DNA from 4 places in the Pseudomonas asiatica genome. Region 1 is predicted to be linked to each of the others. Evidence: riboswitches for the same ligand, from Rfam matches in the RefSeq annotation. Region 1 holds a riboswitch; each other region holds the start of a gene.

The links. Region 1 has a riboswitch for cobalamin ahead of ABNP31_RS13985 (CbtB domain-containing protein). Riboswitches for the same ligand answer to the same signal wherever they lie in the genome.
Region 2: linked by a shared signal. The riboswitch ahead of cobO (cob(I)yrinic acid a,c-diamide adenosyltransferase) and the one ahead of ABNP31_RS13985 (CbtB domain-containing protein) in region 1 are both predicted to bind cobalamin.
Region 3: linked by a shared signal. The riboswitch ahead of cobW (cobalamin biosynthesis protein CobW) and the one ahead of ABNP31_RS13985 (CbtB domain-containing protein) in region 1 are both predicted to bind cobalamin.
Region 4: linked by a shared signal. The riboswitch ahead of ABNP31_RS09535 (TonB-dependent receptor) and the one ahead of ABNP31_RS13985 (CbtB domain-containing protein) in region 1 are both predicted to bind cobalamin.

Annotation. Positions count from the first base shown of each region.
Region 1 covers NZ_CP157874.1:3,106,576-3,110,780, forward strand. Annotated here, with positions in the region: gene ABNP31_RS13970 (alpha/beta fold hydrolase) at 1-838, opposite strand, end outside; gene ABNP31_RS13975 (LysE family translocator) at 860-1,489, opposite strand; gene ABNP31_RS13980 (GNAT family N-acetyltransferase) at 1,615-2,094, shown strand; cobalamin riboswitch at 2,284-2,507, shown strand; gene ABNP31_RS13985 (CbtB domain-containing protein) at 2,601-2,789, shown strand; gene ABNP31_RS13990 (CbtA family protein) at 2,799-3,485, shown strand; gene ABNP31_RS13995 (cobalamin biosynthesis protein) at 3,485-3,871, shown strand; gene cobM (precorrin-4 C(11)-methyltransferase) at 3,903-4,205, shown strand, end outside.
Region 2 covers NZ_CP157874.1:1,338,437-1,342,641, reverse strand. Annotated here, with positions in the region: gene bluB (5,6-dimethylbenzimidazole synthase) at 1-509, opposite strand, end outside; gene ABNP31_RS06155 (cobyrinate a,c-diamide synthase) at 506-1,801, opposite strand; gene cobO (cob(I)yrinic acid a,c-diamide adenosyltransferase) at 1,798-2,409, opposite strand; cobalamin riboswitch at 2,530-2,749, opposite strand; gene ABNP31_RS06145 (hypothetical protein) at 2,917-3,495, shown strand; gene ABNP31_RS06140 (DUF3077 domain-containing protein) at 3,719-3,982, opposite strand.
Region 3 covers NZ_CP157874.1:3,261,838-3,266,042, reverse strand. Annotated here, with positions in the region: gene ABNP31_RS14595 (ATP-binding cassette domain-containing protein) at 1-950, opposite strand, end outside; gene ABNP31_RS14590 (hypothetical protein) at 1,277-1,636, opposite strand; cobalamin riboswitch at 1,734-1,946, shown strand; gene cobW (cobalamin biosynthesis protein CobW) at 2,047-3,114, shown strand; gene cobN (cobaltochelatase subunit CobN) at 3,118-4,205, shown strand, end outside.
Region 4 covers NZ_CP157874.1:2,109,197-2,113,401, forward strand. Annotated here, with positions in the region: gene ABNP31_RS09535 (TonB-dependent receptor) at 1-1,950, opposite strand, end outside; cobalamin riboswitch at 2,060-2,267, opposite strand; gene nhaR (transcriptional activator NhaR) at 2,303-3,196, opposite strand; gene ABNP31_RS09545 (hypothetical protein) at 3,331-3,570, shown strand; gene ABNP31_RS09550 (TerC family protein) at 3,600-4,205, shown strand, end outside.

The DNA of each region.
Region 1 (4,205 bases):
CAATGACCGGGTCTTCCTGCATGAAGCAGTGCCCACCTGCAACTTGCCTGGCGGTCACCTGAGGGTTGAGCGCCGCCAGGCGGCTCACCGAATGGGGCACGAAGGGGTAGGTGTGCTCGCCGTACAGCACCCGCGTGGGCGTGCGGATCGCCGTCAGGCTTGCCCACATGCGCTTGGGGAAGGAACTGAAGATTTCCACTTCGCGGCTGGGCCGGCACTTGAGCACCACCGCTTCGCCACAGTCGCCGATGGCATGCTCGACGTAGGCCCGCAGCGCCGCATCGGTCCACCCCTTGAAGATACCCCGCCCATGCAGCGAAGCCAGGGCTGCCTCGCGGTCGGGCCAGTGGCTGCGACGGCTGGCGGCCTTGCGCGCCAAGGCGTGACGCTGATGCAAGCCGACCAGGGCCGCCACCCCCATAACACCCAGCATGCGCCGGCTGAACAGTACCGGGTCAAGCAGCACGGCACGGGTGAACAGCTGCGGTTCACTGGCCAGGATCAGGCCGGTGAGCACGCCACCGAAGCTGTGCCCGACGGCAAAGCGCGGTACGTCGCCATACTCGCCCCGCCCGGCTGCGAAAGCCTCCACCGCCAGCGCAGCGGTGCGGTTCCAGCCACGAAAAACCCCGCCATGGTCACTGTCACCATGGCCCTGGACATCGCTGAGCCACAGGTCGAAATGTTCGCCCAGGCGCATCAGCAATGGCTGGTAGGCAAGGCAGCAGAAGCCGTTGCCGTGCAGAAAATGCAGCAGCGGCTTGCCACTGGCCGGGGTTCGCCAGCCACGCAGGGTGAAGCCTTCGGCGCATTCGTGGGACCAGGGGATCAACTGCATCGGCTTGCTGTACTCGCGGGGTCAGGAAAACGCCGATTCTACAAACAGCAACGGGTACAGTGAAATCACCAGCAACAAGGCCATCAGGACATTGAACAGCATCAGCCAGCGCGGGTTCTGCAACAGGTTGCGCAGGGCGCTGCCGAACATCACCCACACCCCCACGCTGGGCAGGTTGACCAGGGCAAACAAGGCGGCAATGACAATGACGTTGGTCACATAGCCTTGCGCCGGCGTGTAGGTGGTGATTGCACCGACTGCCATCACCCAGGCCTTGGGGTTGACCCACTGGAATGCCGCCGCTCCCCAGAAGCCCAGCGGTTTGCGGGCACTGGACGAGGCTGTGCCGACCGGCCCGGAGGTGGCGATCTTCCAGGCGAGGTAAAGCAGGTAGGCGGCGCCGGTGTAGCGCAGTACCGTGTACAGCGGCGGCCAGGCCTTGAACACCTCGCCCAGGCCCAGGCCAACGGCCAGCACCATTACCATGAAACCGACGCTGATCCCCATGGCGTGCGGGATGGAGCGGCGCACACCGAAGTTGACGCCCGAGGCCAGCAGCATGGTGTTGTTGGGGCCAGGGGTGATGGAGGACACGAAGGCAAACAGCACGAAGGCGGTGAGCAGGTCGGCAGAGGCAAGCATGGCAGGCATTCCACATTCTTTATGGGTGGTGTCACACTAACGGAGTCGCCCTCCTCTGCGACCGATACAGTTTCACTAAATTGTGTAGATACACATCGCTGTACCGCTACCACCAGATCAAGGAAGCCGTCACCATGAGCCTTACCATTCGCCCTGCCGTTCGCGCCGATGCCGAGCAGATCCTGGCCTTCATCACCGAACTGGCCGAGTACGAACGCGCTCGCCACGAGGTGATCGCGAGCGTTGCCGATATCGAGCGCAGCCTTTTTGGCGAGGGCAGCACCGTGCACAGCCTGATTTGCGAGCGCGATGGCCGGGCAATCGGCTTTGCCGTGTATTTCTACAGCTACTCGACCTGGCTCGGGCGCAACGGCATCTACCTGGAAGACCTGTACATAACGCCCGAGCAGCGCGGCGACGGTGCCGGGCGGCAATTGCTGCAGCATATTGCCCGCGAAGCGGTGGCGAATGATTGCGGGCGGCTGGAATGGAGCGTGCTGGACTGGAACGAGCCCGCGATCGGCTTCTATCAGAAGCTGGGGGCCGAAGCGCAGGATGAGTGGGTGCGCTACCGGCTGGACGGGGAGAAGCTGGCGACGTTTGCCCGGGGCTGACCAGGTGGATGCTTACGGCATAGACCACTACAGGCCGAACCGGCTTGCATGAGGGCTTGAGTGCGCTTGCCTTGAACTTTCCAGCGCCTGTGAGATCGAGCGCCGCGCGGGCGGCGCTCGATCTCCCAGGCACTGCAAAACCAAAGCCCTACCATCAGGGCAATTGACGGCAGCCCCGCCCCATGGTCTCCTTATGCCTCGCGTTCAGGTGCCCCCGATGGGGGTGAAACGGGAAACCGGTGCGTCACAGGCCCTCAAGCAGGGCCGGACAAGGCCGGTGCTGCCCCCGCAACGGTAAGCGAGCGAAGCGTCTGTACCACTGTGCCCGGTCACCCGGCATGGGAAGGTGACGCCTTCCAGGAGCCTGGCTCCTCCTCGCAAGCCCGGAGACCGGCCTGGCGTTCATGAACACCCCGCGGTGGGCGGGCGCTGTTGCATTCCCCTGGGCTGCCACGCTCGGGGCTGCCGCGCTTGCCCGTTGCCCACAAAAAGCAGAGGAACGCGTCATGCCCGTCACCAGCGCCAAGCAACACAGCATCACCACCCCCGTCACCCTCAGCCAGCGTGTCGTCATCGCCGTCGGCGCCAGCCTGCTGGGCCTGTGCCTGGTGTACTTCGCCGGCTTCTCGCACATCGAAGCCGTGCACAACGCCGCCCACGACACCCGCCACAGCGCCGCCTTCCCCTGCCACTGAGTACGCCCGATGATCACACGCATTGCCCGTACCGCGGGCTTCAGCGGGTTGCTGGCGGCCTTGCTGCTGACCTTGCTGCAAAGCTTCTGGGTCGCCCCGCTGATCCTCGAGGCAGAAACCTACGAATCCTCGGCCCCGGTCGCCCAGCACGAGCATGCCGGCGAAGTGGCCGCCCATGAACACAGCGCCGAAGCCTGGTCGCCGGAAGACGGCTGGCAGCGGGTGCTGTCCACCACTGGCGGCAACCTGGTGGTCGCGGTCGGCTTCGCCCTGATCCTCACCGCCCTGTACAGCCTGCGCGAACCCAAGCGTGCCGGCACCGGCGCACTGTGGGGGCTGGCCGGCTTCGCCGTGTTCTGCCTGGCCCCGACCCTGGGCCTGCCGCCGGAACTGCCAGGTACTGCAGCCGCCGACCTGGGGCAACGCCAGGCCTGGTGGATCGGCACCGCCAGCGCCACCGCGCTGGGCCTTGCCCTGCTGGTATTCGCCCGCCACTGGTTGCTGAAGGCGCTGGGCGCCGTGCTGCTGGTCATTCCCCATGTGATCGGTGCGCCGCAACCCGAGGTGCACGAGAGCCTGGCCCCCGCCGCACTGGAAACCCAGTTCAAAGTGGCCTCCTGGCTGACCAACGCCGCCTTCTGGCTGGCCCTGGGCCTGCTCAGCGCCTGGCTGTTCCGGCGCTCCAGCCAGGCCTGATGCCTGCCTTTTACGCCGGCTTCGGCTGCCGCCGGGGTTGCCCGGCGGATACGCTGGAAACCTTGCTACGCCAGGCCCTGGCCAACCAGGGCCTGGCGTTGGCCGGCCTGCACGGTATCGCCAGCATCAGCCTGAAGGCCGACGAACCCGGCTTGCAGCAACTGGCCGAACGCCTCGGCGTGCCCTTGGTGTTGTACGATACCGCGCAATTGCAACCCTACGAACTCCAGCTCAGCCACCGCTCCGCCGCTGCCCATGCCCACTGCGGCTGCTGGGGCGTGGCGGAGAGCGCGGCTTTGGCCCTGGCCAGCGAGCGGCTCGGCACGGCCAGGTTGCTGCTGACGCGCCAGGTACTGGGCCCGGCTACCCTCGCCCTGGCCTGTTGAACGTTTCCCCTCTTTCCTGCAAGGACTTTCCATGACGGTCTACTTCATCGGCGCCGGCCCCGGCGACCCGGAACTGATCACAATCAAGGGCCAACGGCTGATCCGCCAGTGCCCGGTGATCATCTATGCCGGTTCGCTGGTGCCGGCCGCCGTGCTCGAGGGCCACCAGGCCGAGACCATGATCAATAGCGCCGAACTGCACCTGGAGCAGATCATTGCCGCCATGCGCAGTGCGCATGAGCAAGGCCTGGATGTGGCCCGGGTACACAGTGGCGACCCCAGCCTGTACGGCGCCATCGGCGAGCAGATCCGCCATCTGCAGGCGCTGGGCATC
Region 2 (4,205 bases), 1.8 Mb from region 1:
GCCGGCATGCCCAGCAGCGCCGCCAGCGCCTGCGGGTCGAACAGCGACACCCAGCCCATGCCCAGGCCTTCGCCACGGGCTGCCAGCCACAGGTTCTGGATGGCGCAGGCCAGCGAGGCCAGGTCCATTTCCGGCAGGGTGCGACGGCCGAAGATATGCGGCTCGCGGTTGTCCATCAGGGCGGCCACCAGCAACTCGGCGCAGTCATTGATGCCCTCCACCTTCAGTTTCATGAAGGCGTCGGAGCGTTCGCCCAACGCTTCGGCGGTACGCACCCGCTCTGCTTCCACCAAGGCCTGGATGCGCGCACGCAGGTCGCGCTGGGTGATGCGGATGAAACGCCAGGGCTGCATCAGCCCGACGCTTGGCGCCTGGTGCGCGGCAGCCAACAGGCGGCCCAGCAGTTCCGGGGCTACCTCGCCGCCGGCGAAATGGCGCATGTCACGGCGTTCGCCGATGGCCCGGTAGATCGCGGCGCGCTCGGCGTCGCTGTAGGCGTGTTCGCTCATGGTCGCAACAGCGCCGCCGCCGCATCCGGGTTGGAGGGGAAGTAGAAGTGCACGTAGGAAGCCGTCAGCCGACCCAGGCGGTACACCGCTTCGTTGCCACGCCCGCCATTGGGGCTCAGGCCACGTGCGATCGGCTCCAGTGCGGTACTGGTCAGCGAATGGTGATAGGTGTGCCCGCGCAGGGTGCCTTCCGGCAGTTCCACCGCCTGCAAGGCCAAGGCAGCCAAGCGCTTCTGCATGGTCGCTTCGCCCGGCAGCAGGCCGAGCAGCTCGGCACGCTCGCCGGCCACGTCGGTCAGGGCATCGAGCAGATACAGCATGCCACCGCACTCGGCCAGCAACGGTTTGCCCTGGGCGTGATGGGCGCGTATTGCCTCGCTCATCGGCGCATTGCCGGCCAGGGCGTGGTGGTGCAGTTCGGGATAACCGCCCGGCAGGTACAGGCTGTCTACTGCCGGCAGTTCGCGGTCATGCAGCGGCGAGAAGAACTCCAGCTGTGCGCCCAGGTTGCGCAGCAGGTCGAGGTTGGCGCCATAGGTGAAGGCGAAGGCCTCGTCTCGCGCCACGCCAATGCGTACACCGGCCAACGAGGCAGCACTGGTTTGCGGCTCGGGTTCGGCAAAGGTCACTGGCGGCGGCAAGGCCGCATCGCAACTGGCGCCAAGCGCCTCGGCAGCGGCATCCAGGCGCGCGTCCAGGTCGTTCAGCTCGCTGGCCTGGACCAGCCCCAGGTGGCGGCTGGGCAGCTCGATACCGCGCTCGCGGGACAAGCCGCCATACCAGCGCAGGCCCTCGGTCAGGCTACCTTCCAGCAGTTGCGCGTGGCGCAGGCTGCCGACCCGGTTGGCCAACACACCGGCAAACGGCAGGTCCGCCTGGTAGCGTGCCAGGCCCAGGGCCAGGGCGCCGAAGGTCTGGGCCATGGCCGTGCCGTCGATCACCGCCAGCACCGGCACGCCGAAGTGGCGCGCCAGATCGGCGCTGGACGGCGTGCCGTCGAACAGCCCCATCACCCCTTCGATCAGGATCAGGTCGGCCTCGCCGGCGGCTTCCCACAGCAGGCGGCGGCTTTCCTCGGCGCCGATCATCCACAGGTCGAGTTGGTACACCGGCGCGCCGCTGGCCCGCTCGAGGATCATCGGGTCGAGAAAGTCGGGCCCGCACTTGAACACCCGCACCTTGCGCCCAAGGTTGCGGTGCAGGCGGGCCAGGGCGGCGGTGACGGTGGTCTTGCCCTGGCCAGAGGCCGGTGCCGCGATCAGCACGGCGGGGCAATGGCGCGGCTGGCTCACAGTTCCACGCCCTTCTGTGCACGGATGCCGGCCTGGAAGGCGTGCTTGAGCATGCCCATCTCGGTCACGGTGTCGGCCAGTTCGATCATCTCGGGTTTCGCGGCACGGCCAGTGACGATCACATGCTGCATCGGTGGGCGGGCCTGGATGTCGGACAGCACCTGGTCAAGGTCGAGGTAGCCGTGCTTGAGGGCGATGTTCAGTTCATCGAGCACCACGAACTGCACGCTAGGGTCTTGCAGCAACTGGCGCGACACAGCCCAGGCCGCTTCGGCGGCGGCAATGTCGCGCTGGCGGTCCTGGGTTTCCCAGGTAAAGCCCTCGCCCATCACGTGGTAGCGCACCTGCTCGGGGAAGCGGCGGAAGAACAGCTCTTCGCCGGTGCTGTTGCGGCCCTTGATGAACTGCACCACACCGCACTGCATGCCATGGCCCAGGGCGCGCGCGAGCATACCGAAGGCCGAGCTGCTCTTGCCTTTGCCATTGCCGGTCAGCACCAGCAGCAGGCCGCATTCGTTGGGGGAATTGGCGATGCGTTCGTCGATGATCGCCTTCTTGCGCTGCATGCGCGCCAGGTGGCGTTCGTCGCGTTCGGTGGATTCGCTCATCAGGGTTCTCCGCTGGCTGGCGCCACGGCAACGCGCGGCGACAGGTAAAAGGCGGGCAGACGGAGAACGCGCAGGGGCCGTGGCCGTACGCCACGGTGCACCGCGCATCACCCTCCGTGATGCCGTTGGCAGTATCAGGCCGGTCTCCGGGCTTGTGAGCGGGCCTTGGCCCAGGCCTGCGCGCCTTCCCGGGTGCTGGCACCCAGTGGCCCTGCGCGGCCGCGACTCACCTACCGTTGCGGGGGCAGCGCCGGAATCGCGCCATGCTGGCACCCACCGGCTTCCCAGTTTCACCCTGCCCAGTCGGGGCTGGCAGGGCACCTGAAACACGCGCGAAGGTTAGAGGGTTGCACCGGGAGCGTCAATCGAAGTGGGCCGCTTTGCAGTCGAACAGGCACCGCCCGGGTAATGGCCAATTCACCTGGTTGTGCCACACTGAATACAGTGATATCACATAGCCATCACTTTCAGCTGAACGCGATCACAACGATAACAGGAGAGCGCAGCATGCGAGGCCAGATCATCAACAACCCGCGCCTGGAGTTTCTCGCCCCGGTGCTGGAGCGCTGGGGCGATTGCATCGACCGCTTCAACCAGTTTGCCGGCGATGCCGAAGCACCTTACTGGCATGGCGCCGCGGCCAATACCGGGCTGCTTGCCGCAGCGGCGTGGCAGGCCGAACTGGCGGCGCTGCAGCAGTTTGCCGGCAAGAAGCAGCGCGACGAAGGCGAACACGAAGGGCGCTGCGACCTGTCGATCAGTAGTGCCGATGAAGCGCTGTACCTCAGTGTCAGCCAGCGCTGGCCAAAAGTTGCCCGGCTGGACATGGCCGACGCCCTGCAGCAGACCGCTGCCCTCGCGCGCCAGGTGGCCTACCCCAGCCAGTTGAAAGCTGGTGCGCTGTTCATCAGCCCGTGGAAGGCTGGCCAGCATGCCAGCCCCGAGGAACTGCAGGACCTGGTCGACGATCTGCAGAAACATACCGCCTGTGCCATCGCCTGGTACTTCCCGTATGCCTACCGCAAGTTGCACAACGAACTGGGGCAGTATTTCCCGGGGGTGGCGTTGTTGCTCAAGCAGGCTTGAAGCAACTTCGGCTCGGGGCGGGACCGGAACGCGTTAGCAAGCGCGACGTGGTTTCTGTGGGAGCGGGCGTGCCCGCGAAGAATCCAACGCGGTGGCTGGCACCGGCTGCGCCGGTGTTCGCGGGCGCGCCCGCTCCCACAGAGCCCCTGCTAAACCTTTCAGTTATATGCGGCTCCATGAGAGCGCGGCCCGTGCCGCGAATGGCCTGCGCGCCTTTCAGGTCCTAACGCATCATGCCGAGTTCGGCATCATCCAGCAGCGCTTTGCCCAAGGCGCAAAGGTAGTGCGCGGCCCAGATCAGCTTTGGCTTGTCTTCCATCAGGCCGTCGATGGTCAGGTCCCGTGCATAGCCGATCAATTCCGAGGCTTGTTCGCGGGCGTTCTGGCAGGAGATACCGGGTTCGATGCGGAACAGGGGGTGGGTCTGGTTTTCACCTTGAAAGAATATGGTTTTGCCGACTGTGCATTTCGTGTCTTCGGTGGTCATTTAAGGCTCCTGTCGTAGTGAAGCGACCACCAACCGCGGCTAAACAGTATGGTGGCAGCTGTACGTGGGTTAGCCGACCGGGACGTCAGGCACCCGGCGCACCCGCAGGTGCCCCACGCACAGCCGCCATAAGGCGCCAATGCCGATTACTCGGTATTGCTCAGCTGCGGTGTCTGACGATTTCGGGCGGCTAACCCGGTCATTGAAGGTCAACGACATGCCG
Region 3 (4,205 bases), 160 kb from region 1:
CGAGCGGCGTCACGCACTTTGCCCTGCAGCGCCTGCCGGGCGTCGCGATGGTCGCGGCGCTGCTTGCCCGCAGTGGCCTGGCTGCGCTCCTGCTGGCGGTCGACCAGGATCTTGGCCTGGTTGGCGTGCCTGGCGTTGCGCCCGGCGCGGGCCTGATGACGTTCCAGGTCTTCGCGCTGGCGCTGCAGTTCGCGCGCCTGGCGTTGCTGCTCCTGTTTCAGCCGGGCAAGTTGCTGTTGGGCCTGCGCCGTCTGGCTGGCTTTCTGGGCCGAATAGAAGCTGTAGTTGCCGCCATAGGCCTGCAAGCCCAGGCTGGACAATTCGACGATGCGCGTCATGTGCGCGAGCAGGCTGCGATCATGGCTGATCACCAGCAAGCCCCGGTCCCAGGCTTCGATCATGCTCAGCAGTTGGGCGCGGGCGTTGCTGTCCAGGTGGTTGCTCGGTTCGTCGAGGATCAGGTAGTCCGCTTCGCTGAGCCAGGCGCCGACCAGCGCCACGCGCATGGCCTGGCCACCGCTCAGGCTGCGGGCGGGCTGGTGCCAGTCGAGCTGGCCCAGGCCGTGGCGTTGCAGGTGCCCCTGCAATTGCTCGCGGATATCCCAGCGTTCGCCGACGGTGTCGAAGTCACTGGGTGCGACGCTGCCTTGCTCGATGCGCTCCAGCGCAGCGAGCACCGCGCCCACCTGGGCCAGGTCGGCGACCGTGGCGCTGCGCTCGATCACCTGCTGGTCCAGAAGATGGATGCGCCCAAGGCGCCGACACTGGCCGCTGCTTGGTTCGCGCTGGCCGGCAAGTACTTGCCCGAGCAGGCTCTTGCCCACACCGTTGCGCCCGACCAGGCCGGTGCGGCGTTGGTCGAAGGTTTCGCTGAGGTCGGTAAATAACAGCCTGCCGTCAGGCAAGGCCAAGGAGACGCTGTCCAGCGTCAGGATCGACGTGTTCGTCATGCACAACTCCACAAATGCCGCGACATCTCCGGAGCGAACCGGAGGCTGAAGACTGGCCGTCGAAGGGACGGCGGCATCAATGGCGCATTGGACGAACACCTCGTGACAGGGGAATGCGTAGCCTAACGGATAGAGGCATCGTTGTCGCGGGAAAACAGATTCCGCGAGTGCGCCGCGGCCCCTGTAGGAGTGGCCTTGTGTCGCGATAGGGCTGCGAAGCAGCCCCAGCAATTTGTGCGTCTTTGCTGAAACCCTGGGGCTGCTTCGCAGCCCTATCGCGACACAAGGCCGCTCCTACAAGAGCCAGGACCGCGCATGCCCCTGGATCAGCGCCCCCTCAAGCGCTTGCTCCAGTCGCCCCCGTGGCTCTGCTGGCAGGTCTCTTCACTGTCAAACCGCACATGCCAGGCCGGATGATCCAGCTGAATGCCGGCCTGTTCCAAAGCCAGGCCGGTCAGCGCCAGCATGCGTACCTTCGCGTCGCCCGCCACGGCGGCGGCCTTGTCGGCCTCTCGTTCGAACACCCAGGTAATACGCAGGCTGGCCGGAAAATCCTCGGGAGCCAGACGATGGGTAAGCCAGCTGAAACCGACGATCTCCGCCTTGGCGGTTTCGCAGGCTTCGGTCAGGCAAACCACCAGTTCACGCTCCAGGCGTGCCAAATCGCGCTTGTTCAAGGGTTCCACCGGGGGCCTCGCTGCTCAAAGCCACCACTGTAACGCAGTTGCGCCACTTGTTGTCGGCCAGCCCGACAGCAATGGTTGACCACCTGCCAGCCACTGCGTAGCCTTGCCACTTCGAGGTTCTTCGGCCAGGCCGAAGCTAAGACGGGAACGCGGTACAAGCCGCGGCTGCCCCCGCAACTGTAAGCACCGACAACGGATCGACACAGCCACTGCGCCCGCGCGCGGGAAGGCGTCATCCCGCCAGCCCGCTGCACCAGCGGGTACATGGAACGGTGCGAGCCAGGAGACCTGCCTCGTCACGTTTTCGACTTTCAACCGGGCGGGGTGATCCGGTGGCGAACAAGCCCGGCCGGTCTGGCCCGTGGCTGTCGTCCTGCATGCCCGCGCCAATCTGCCAAGGGCAATGCGACATGAAAACACTGGCCAAGCTCCCCGTCACCATCGTCACCGGCTTCCTCGGCTCGGGCAAGACTACCTTGCTGCGCCACATGCTCGACAACGCCCAGGGCCGCCGCATTGCGGTGATCGTCAACGAGTTCGGCGAACTGGGCATCGACGGCGAAATCCTCAAACAGTGCAGCATCGGTTGCACCGAAGAAGAAGCCACCGGCCGCGTCTACGAGCTGGCCAACGGCTGCCTGTGCTGCACCGTGCAGGAAGAGTTCTTCCCGGTGATGCGCGAGCTGGTGGCACGCCGTGGCGACCTGGACCATATCCTCATCGAAACCAGCGGCCTGGCCCTGCCCAAACCGCTGGTGCAAGCCTTCCAGTGGCCGGAAATCCGCAATGCCTGCACCGTCGACGCGGTGATCACGGTGGTCGACAGCCCGGCCGTGGCCGCCGGCACCTTCGCCGCCTACCCGGACCAGGTCGATGCCCAGCGCAAGCTCGACCCCAACCTGGACCACGAGTCGCCGCTGCACGAACTGTTCGCCGACCAGCTGGCCAGCGCCGACCTGGTGGTGCTGAACAAGGCCGACCTGATCGACGCCGAAGGCCTGGCCAAGGTCCGCGCCGAGGTGGCCGAAGAACTGCCGCCGGCGGTCAAGGTGATCGAGGCCAGCAGCGGCAAGCTGCCGCTGGAGGTGCTGCTGGGCGTGGGCGCCGAGTCCGAGGCGCACATCGATGGCCGCCGTACCCACCACGATTCGCATCATGACGGCGATGACCATGACGATCATGACCACGACGCCTTCGACTCCATCTCCATCGACCTGCCCGAAGCCGACGAAAGCCTGCTGCTCGACGCCCTGACCCAGCTGGTGGTGGAATTCGGCATCCTGCGCGCCAAAGGCTTCGCTGCCATCCCGGGCAAGCCGATGCGCCTGCTGGTACAAGGCGTGGGCACCCGTTTCGACAAGCACTTCGACCGCGCCTGGCGCGCCGACGAGCCGCGCATCACCCGCCTGGTGCTGATCGGCCAGGACCTCGACGCCGCCCAGCTGGAAGCGCGCCTGCGCCAGGCACTGGGCGCCTGACCCATGCACCTGCTGCGGACCCAGCCCGGCGGCTTCGTGCCGGATGACAGCATTGCCGACCTCGGCCAGACGCCCGCCGAGCTGGTGATTCTCTGCAGCGGCGATTCGCACCTGGCATTGCTTGCGGATACCGCCGAGCAATTGCCCGAGGATTACCCCAGCCTGCGCCTGGCCAACCCGATGCAGGTACAGAACCATGCCTCGGTCGACCTGTACGTCGACCAGGTGCTGCGCCATGCCAAGGTCATCCTGGTGTCGCTGCACGGCGGCGTCGGCTACTGGCGCTATGGCGTCGAGCAACTGGTCGAGCTGGCTGGCCGTGGCGTGCAACTGATCCTGGTGCCGGGCGACGACCGCCCGGACCCGGAGCTGACCAGCCTGGGCAGTGTCAGCGGCGAGCAGGCCGAACGCCTCTGGCACTACCTGCGCCAGGGCGGCAAGGCCAATGCCATCAACCTGTTCAACTGCCTGGCCAGCCAGTGGCTGGGCCGCGACTATGCCTGGGACGAGCCGCAGCCTTTGCCGCGCACCGCCGTGTATCACCCGGCCAAGGGCAGCGCCACGCTGGAGGACTGGTACCCGCAGTGGCATCCCGAACAGCCGGTGGCGCCACTGCTGTTCTACCGCTCGCACCTGCAGGCGGCCAACACCGCGTTCATCGATGTGTTCTGTCAGCGCCTGCAGGCCGCCGGGCTCAACCCGTTGCCGATCGCCGTGGCCAGCCTCAAGGAAAGCGCCTGCCTGGAGCAGGTCGAAGCCTGGCTGGACGAGGTGGGTGCCGAAGTGCTGGTCAACACCACCGGCTTTGCCCTGTCCAGCCCCGAACGGCCCAACCTGCGCCCGTTCCGTCGCGACATCCCAGTGCTGCAGGCCATCTGCGCGCAAGACAACCAGCCCGGCTGGGAAGCCAGCGAGCAGGGCCTGGGGGCGCGTGACCTGGCCATGCACATTGCCTTGCCCGAACTGGACGGGCGCATCATCACCCGCCCGGTCAGTTTCAAGGACATGGCCTGGCGCAGCGAGCGCAGCCAGTCCGACGTGGTCTGCTACCGCGCCCACCCCGAGCGCATGGACTTTGTCGCCGAACTGGC
Region 4 (4,205 bases), 1.0 Mb from region 1:
GGCGCTCTGGGTGTTGGCGGTATTGGCATATCGTTCGTCCACATAGCGCGCGCCAATGCCGGCCTCCAGCCGCTGGCCGAAGCCTTTGCTCAGCCACAGGTTGGCGGTACGCCGCGGGACATTGGCCGGGCGATTGCCCGCACGGTCCTGCGCCACGCCGCCGACCATTTCGTCGAAGTCGTCATACCTGGCGCGCACGATCGCCGCGTTGGCCGACACCTGCCACTGATGCGCAAGCGCCAGTTCCAGGGTTGCCTCCAGGCCGTCGGACGTCTGCTGGCCAGCCTGCTGCTTCTCGTGGGTGAACGGGTCATCCACCAGCAGCTTCTTCTTGACGATGTGGTACGCCGCCAATGTCCATTCGCCACGCCCCTCCCAGAAGCGCTGCTTCAGGCCCACCTCGGTCTGCCTGGCCTCGGTCAGGTCGTAGTGCATCTGGTTGGCGCTGAGGCTGATGAGGTTGTCGACCCCGTCCTCGCTGGTGGAGTACTGGCCATACAGCGACAGGTCGTCGCTGACCGCAAACACCAGCCCGGCACGCCAGTTGCCCCCTTGCAGGCTGCGGTCGCTGCGGCTGTCGGTGGTCAGTTTCTCCTGGACGATGTGGTTCTGGTCGCGGCGCACGCCGGTGACCAGGGACAGGCGATCGCTCAACTGCAGGCGGTTTTCGGCGAACAGGGCAAAGGTGTGGGTGGTGGACAGGGTTTGCGGGCGCAGCGGCGAGGCGCTGTGGAACCAACCCGGTTGTGGCTGCCAAGGGTCGACGTAGTCACCGCCCACATCGTTGTAGGGCGCGTTGCTGTCGACGTTGAAGCGGACTTTGTTGTACTCGGCGCCGACCACGGTCTTGCTGGCCAGGCCGAACAGCGTGTGGTCGAGGGTGAAGGCCTGGCGATCGCCGAACTGTTCCTGGTTGTGCTTGATCTGCAGGTAGCTGCCGCGCAGCAGCTGCTGGCGCCCGGCATCCCAGCTGTACTCCTCGGCATTGCGCCAGTGACGGCGGCTCTTGATGTAGTACAGCTGGTTGCTGGCGCTGAGGTGGTCGTTCAACGTCCAGTCGGTGTTCAGGCGGGTCCATTCATCGACGTAGTGCTGCACATCGTCCTGCACGTTGTAGTTCTTCTTGCGCAGGCTGCTGCGGTAGTGGCCGTCGATCAGCGGGGTGCCGTAGTAGTTGGCAGGCTGCGCATCGCCGCGGTCGTGGGCGAGGGTGAAGCTGAGGTCGTCGCTGGCATCGAAGCGCAGCGCGGCGCTCAGCGCCAGGCTGCGTGACGGGGTGCGGTCGACCCAGCCGTTACCGGTTTGCTGGTTCAGGGCCAGGCGGTAGCTCAGGCGCTCGCCGAGGCTGCCGCCGCTGTCCAGGCCGAGCTGCTGGCGGTCCCACGAACCGTAGCCCAGGCGCAGGTGGTTGCGTATCTCGCCGGCAAACGGCTTTTTCGGGATCACGTTGACCACCGCACCGGTGGCCCCTTCGCCATACAGCACCGAGGCCGGGCCGCGAATCACATCGATGCACTCGACCATCCATGGGTCGACCGGGAACGTCTGGGTGCCGGCACCGGTGTACAGGCGTGCGCCGTCGAACAAGGTCATCACCGAGTTGTGCCCGGTAAAGCCGCGGGCGGACAGGCCCGTGCCGCCGTCGCCCGGGGAGCCGATGTAGCTGATGCCCGGTGAGCGGGTCACCGCGTCCTGTACGGTGAGGTTGCTGCGCTGCTGGATCTGCTCGGCGCTGATGCTGCTGGTGCTGGCCGGTGTCTCCAGGGCGCTGAGGCCCAGGCGCGAGCCCGCCTGGGTCGGGGTGGCCAGGTCGATGGCGTGGCTGCCTTGGGTGTCGGTGATGGCCGTGGAGGGCAGGGCCAGTGGCTGTCGGTCGAGGTCATCGGCCAGGGCCGGCAGGGATACGGCCAGGCAGGCCGCCAGGGGGTGAAGCTTGAAGATACGGGACATGTCGTTCCACTACTGCAGGAATGAATGGATCCCGGTGGAAAACACGCAAAGGCGCACCGTGCACGCAGGCGCGCGCGCGGATACCGGCCTGCGCCCGCCCACCGCGGGTTGCCAAGTGAAGCTCCAGGCCGGTCTCCGGGCTTGCGAGGGGCATGAAACCTTCACCTTCCCATGCATGTGCACAGTGGTATCTCGAAGGGTTCGCTCGCTTACCGTTGCGGGGGCAGCGCCGGACTTGTCGTGGGCAACACGACGCACCGGCTTCCCGTTTCACCCTGCGCGCGGCGGCGCAGGGCACCTGAAACTGGCGGGCATATGACCATTGAAACGCGGGAGGCGTCAAATCTGCCTGCTACCAATGAAACAACTCTCGTCGCGCCCCCTCGGTAATCGCCACGATCCCCGGGTGCTTGACCTTGCGCTCTACCGAAATGGCATAGAACGACTCGTGCACCGCCTCGGTCTGCCCGATCAGCTCCACGCCGTACTGGCGGCACACTTCCTCGGCGATCACGCTGGGCGCAACGAAGATGCCGCTGCCCGACTGCCCGAACGCCTGCATCAAGGCACTGTCATCGAACTCGCCCACGATCCGTGGCTGCACCTGCTGCTCACCCAGCCAGCGCAGCAGGCGGCTGCGTACCACGGTTTCCTGCCCGGGGATAAGCAATGGCGCATCCTGCAGGCAGGCGGGGAAGGGGCCTTCCAGGCGTTGTGCCAGCGCCGGGGTGGCGAAGAAGCTCAACCCACACTCGCCCAGTTTCTGGCTATAACCCTTGATGTCCAGGTGGCTGGGCATGGGGCTGTCGGAAATCACCAGGTCCAGGCGCTGGATCGCCAGGTCGGCCAGCAGCCGTTCGAGCTTGTCTTCGCGGCAGTTGATACGCAGCATGTCGTCCAGCTCCATGGTCGGTGCCAGCAGGCGGTAGACGATGGACTTGGGCACCACATCAGCCACACCCACGCGGAACAGGATCTGCTCCTGCGGGCCGGCCCGCAGCATGGCCTCCAGCTCGTTACCCAGCTGGAACATCTGCTCGGCATAGATCAGCGTCTGGCGCCCTGTTTCGGTCAGTTCCAGCTGGCGCCCCACGCGCTGGAACAGCTCCAGGCCATAGGTCTGCTCAAACAGGCTGATCTGACCGCTGATGGTTTGCGGGGTCAGGTTCAACTGTTCGCTGGCGCGGGCGATGCTGCCGGTCTTGGCAACGGCCCAGAAGTAGTGCAACTGCCGATAGTTGAGCATCGGTATCGTTCCGGATTCGTAAAAACCGAAGTATAACCGCTGAAAATACGAATTTTCCGGATGTGTTGCGCTCTTTAGAATGCGACTCCATCAGGCGCCGTGTGCGCCGCCGGAACATGAAAAGCGAGGAACCCATGCTGCAACTAAAATCCATCGGCACGCCGCTGGTGCTGGCCTTGGCCCTGTTCACCCTGGCCGGTTGCGAGCAGGCCGAGAAATCCGCCCAGCAGATGCTCGACCAGGCCGCACAGTCGGCCAAGCAGGCCATCGACGACACCAACAAGGCCGCCCAGCAGGCGTTGAGCGAGGCCATCGGCAGCGAAGGGCAAAAGCCCAAGGACGCCGACAAGAAAGAAGACACCCAGGAAATCTGACCCCCAACCGCTGCTGCAGGATTTGAACAATGGAATACTTGCTGGAACTCGTCGCTAGCCCTACCGCCTGGGTTGCCCTGGCTACGCTGGTAGCCATGGAAGTCGTGTTGGGCATCGACAACCTGATCTTCATCTCCATCCTGACCAACAAGCTGCCGGTGGAGTACCGCTCCAAGGCGCGCCGTATTGGTATCAGCATGGCCTTGGTCATGCGCCTGGCCTTGCTCAGCACGGTGGCCTGGATCGTCCAGCTGACCGACCCGGTGTTCGAAGTGTTCGGCAATGCCTTCTCCTGGAAGGACGTGATCCTGATTGCCGGTGGCCTGTTCCTGCTGTGGAAGGCGACCAAGGAAATCCATGAGAACGTCGACCCGCACGGGGCCAAGGAAGAAGCCAAGGTGTCGTCGACGGTTACCCTGGGCTTTGCCGCGGCGATCTTCCAGATCCTGTTGCTGGACATCGTCTTCTCGGTCGACAGCATCATCACCGCCGTGGGCATGACCGAGCACCTGCCGATCATGATCATTGCCGTTATCACTGCCGTGATCGTCATGATGGTGGCCGCCGACCCGTTGGCCAACTTCATCAACGACAACCCGACCGTGGTGATGCTGGCCCTGGGCTTCCTGATCATG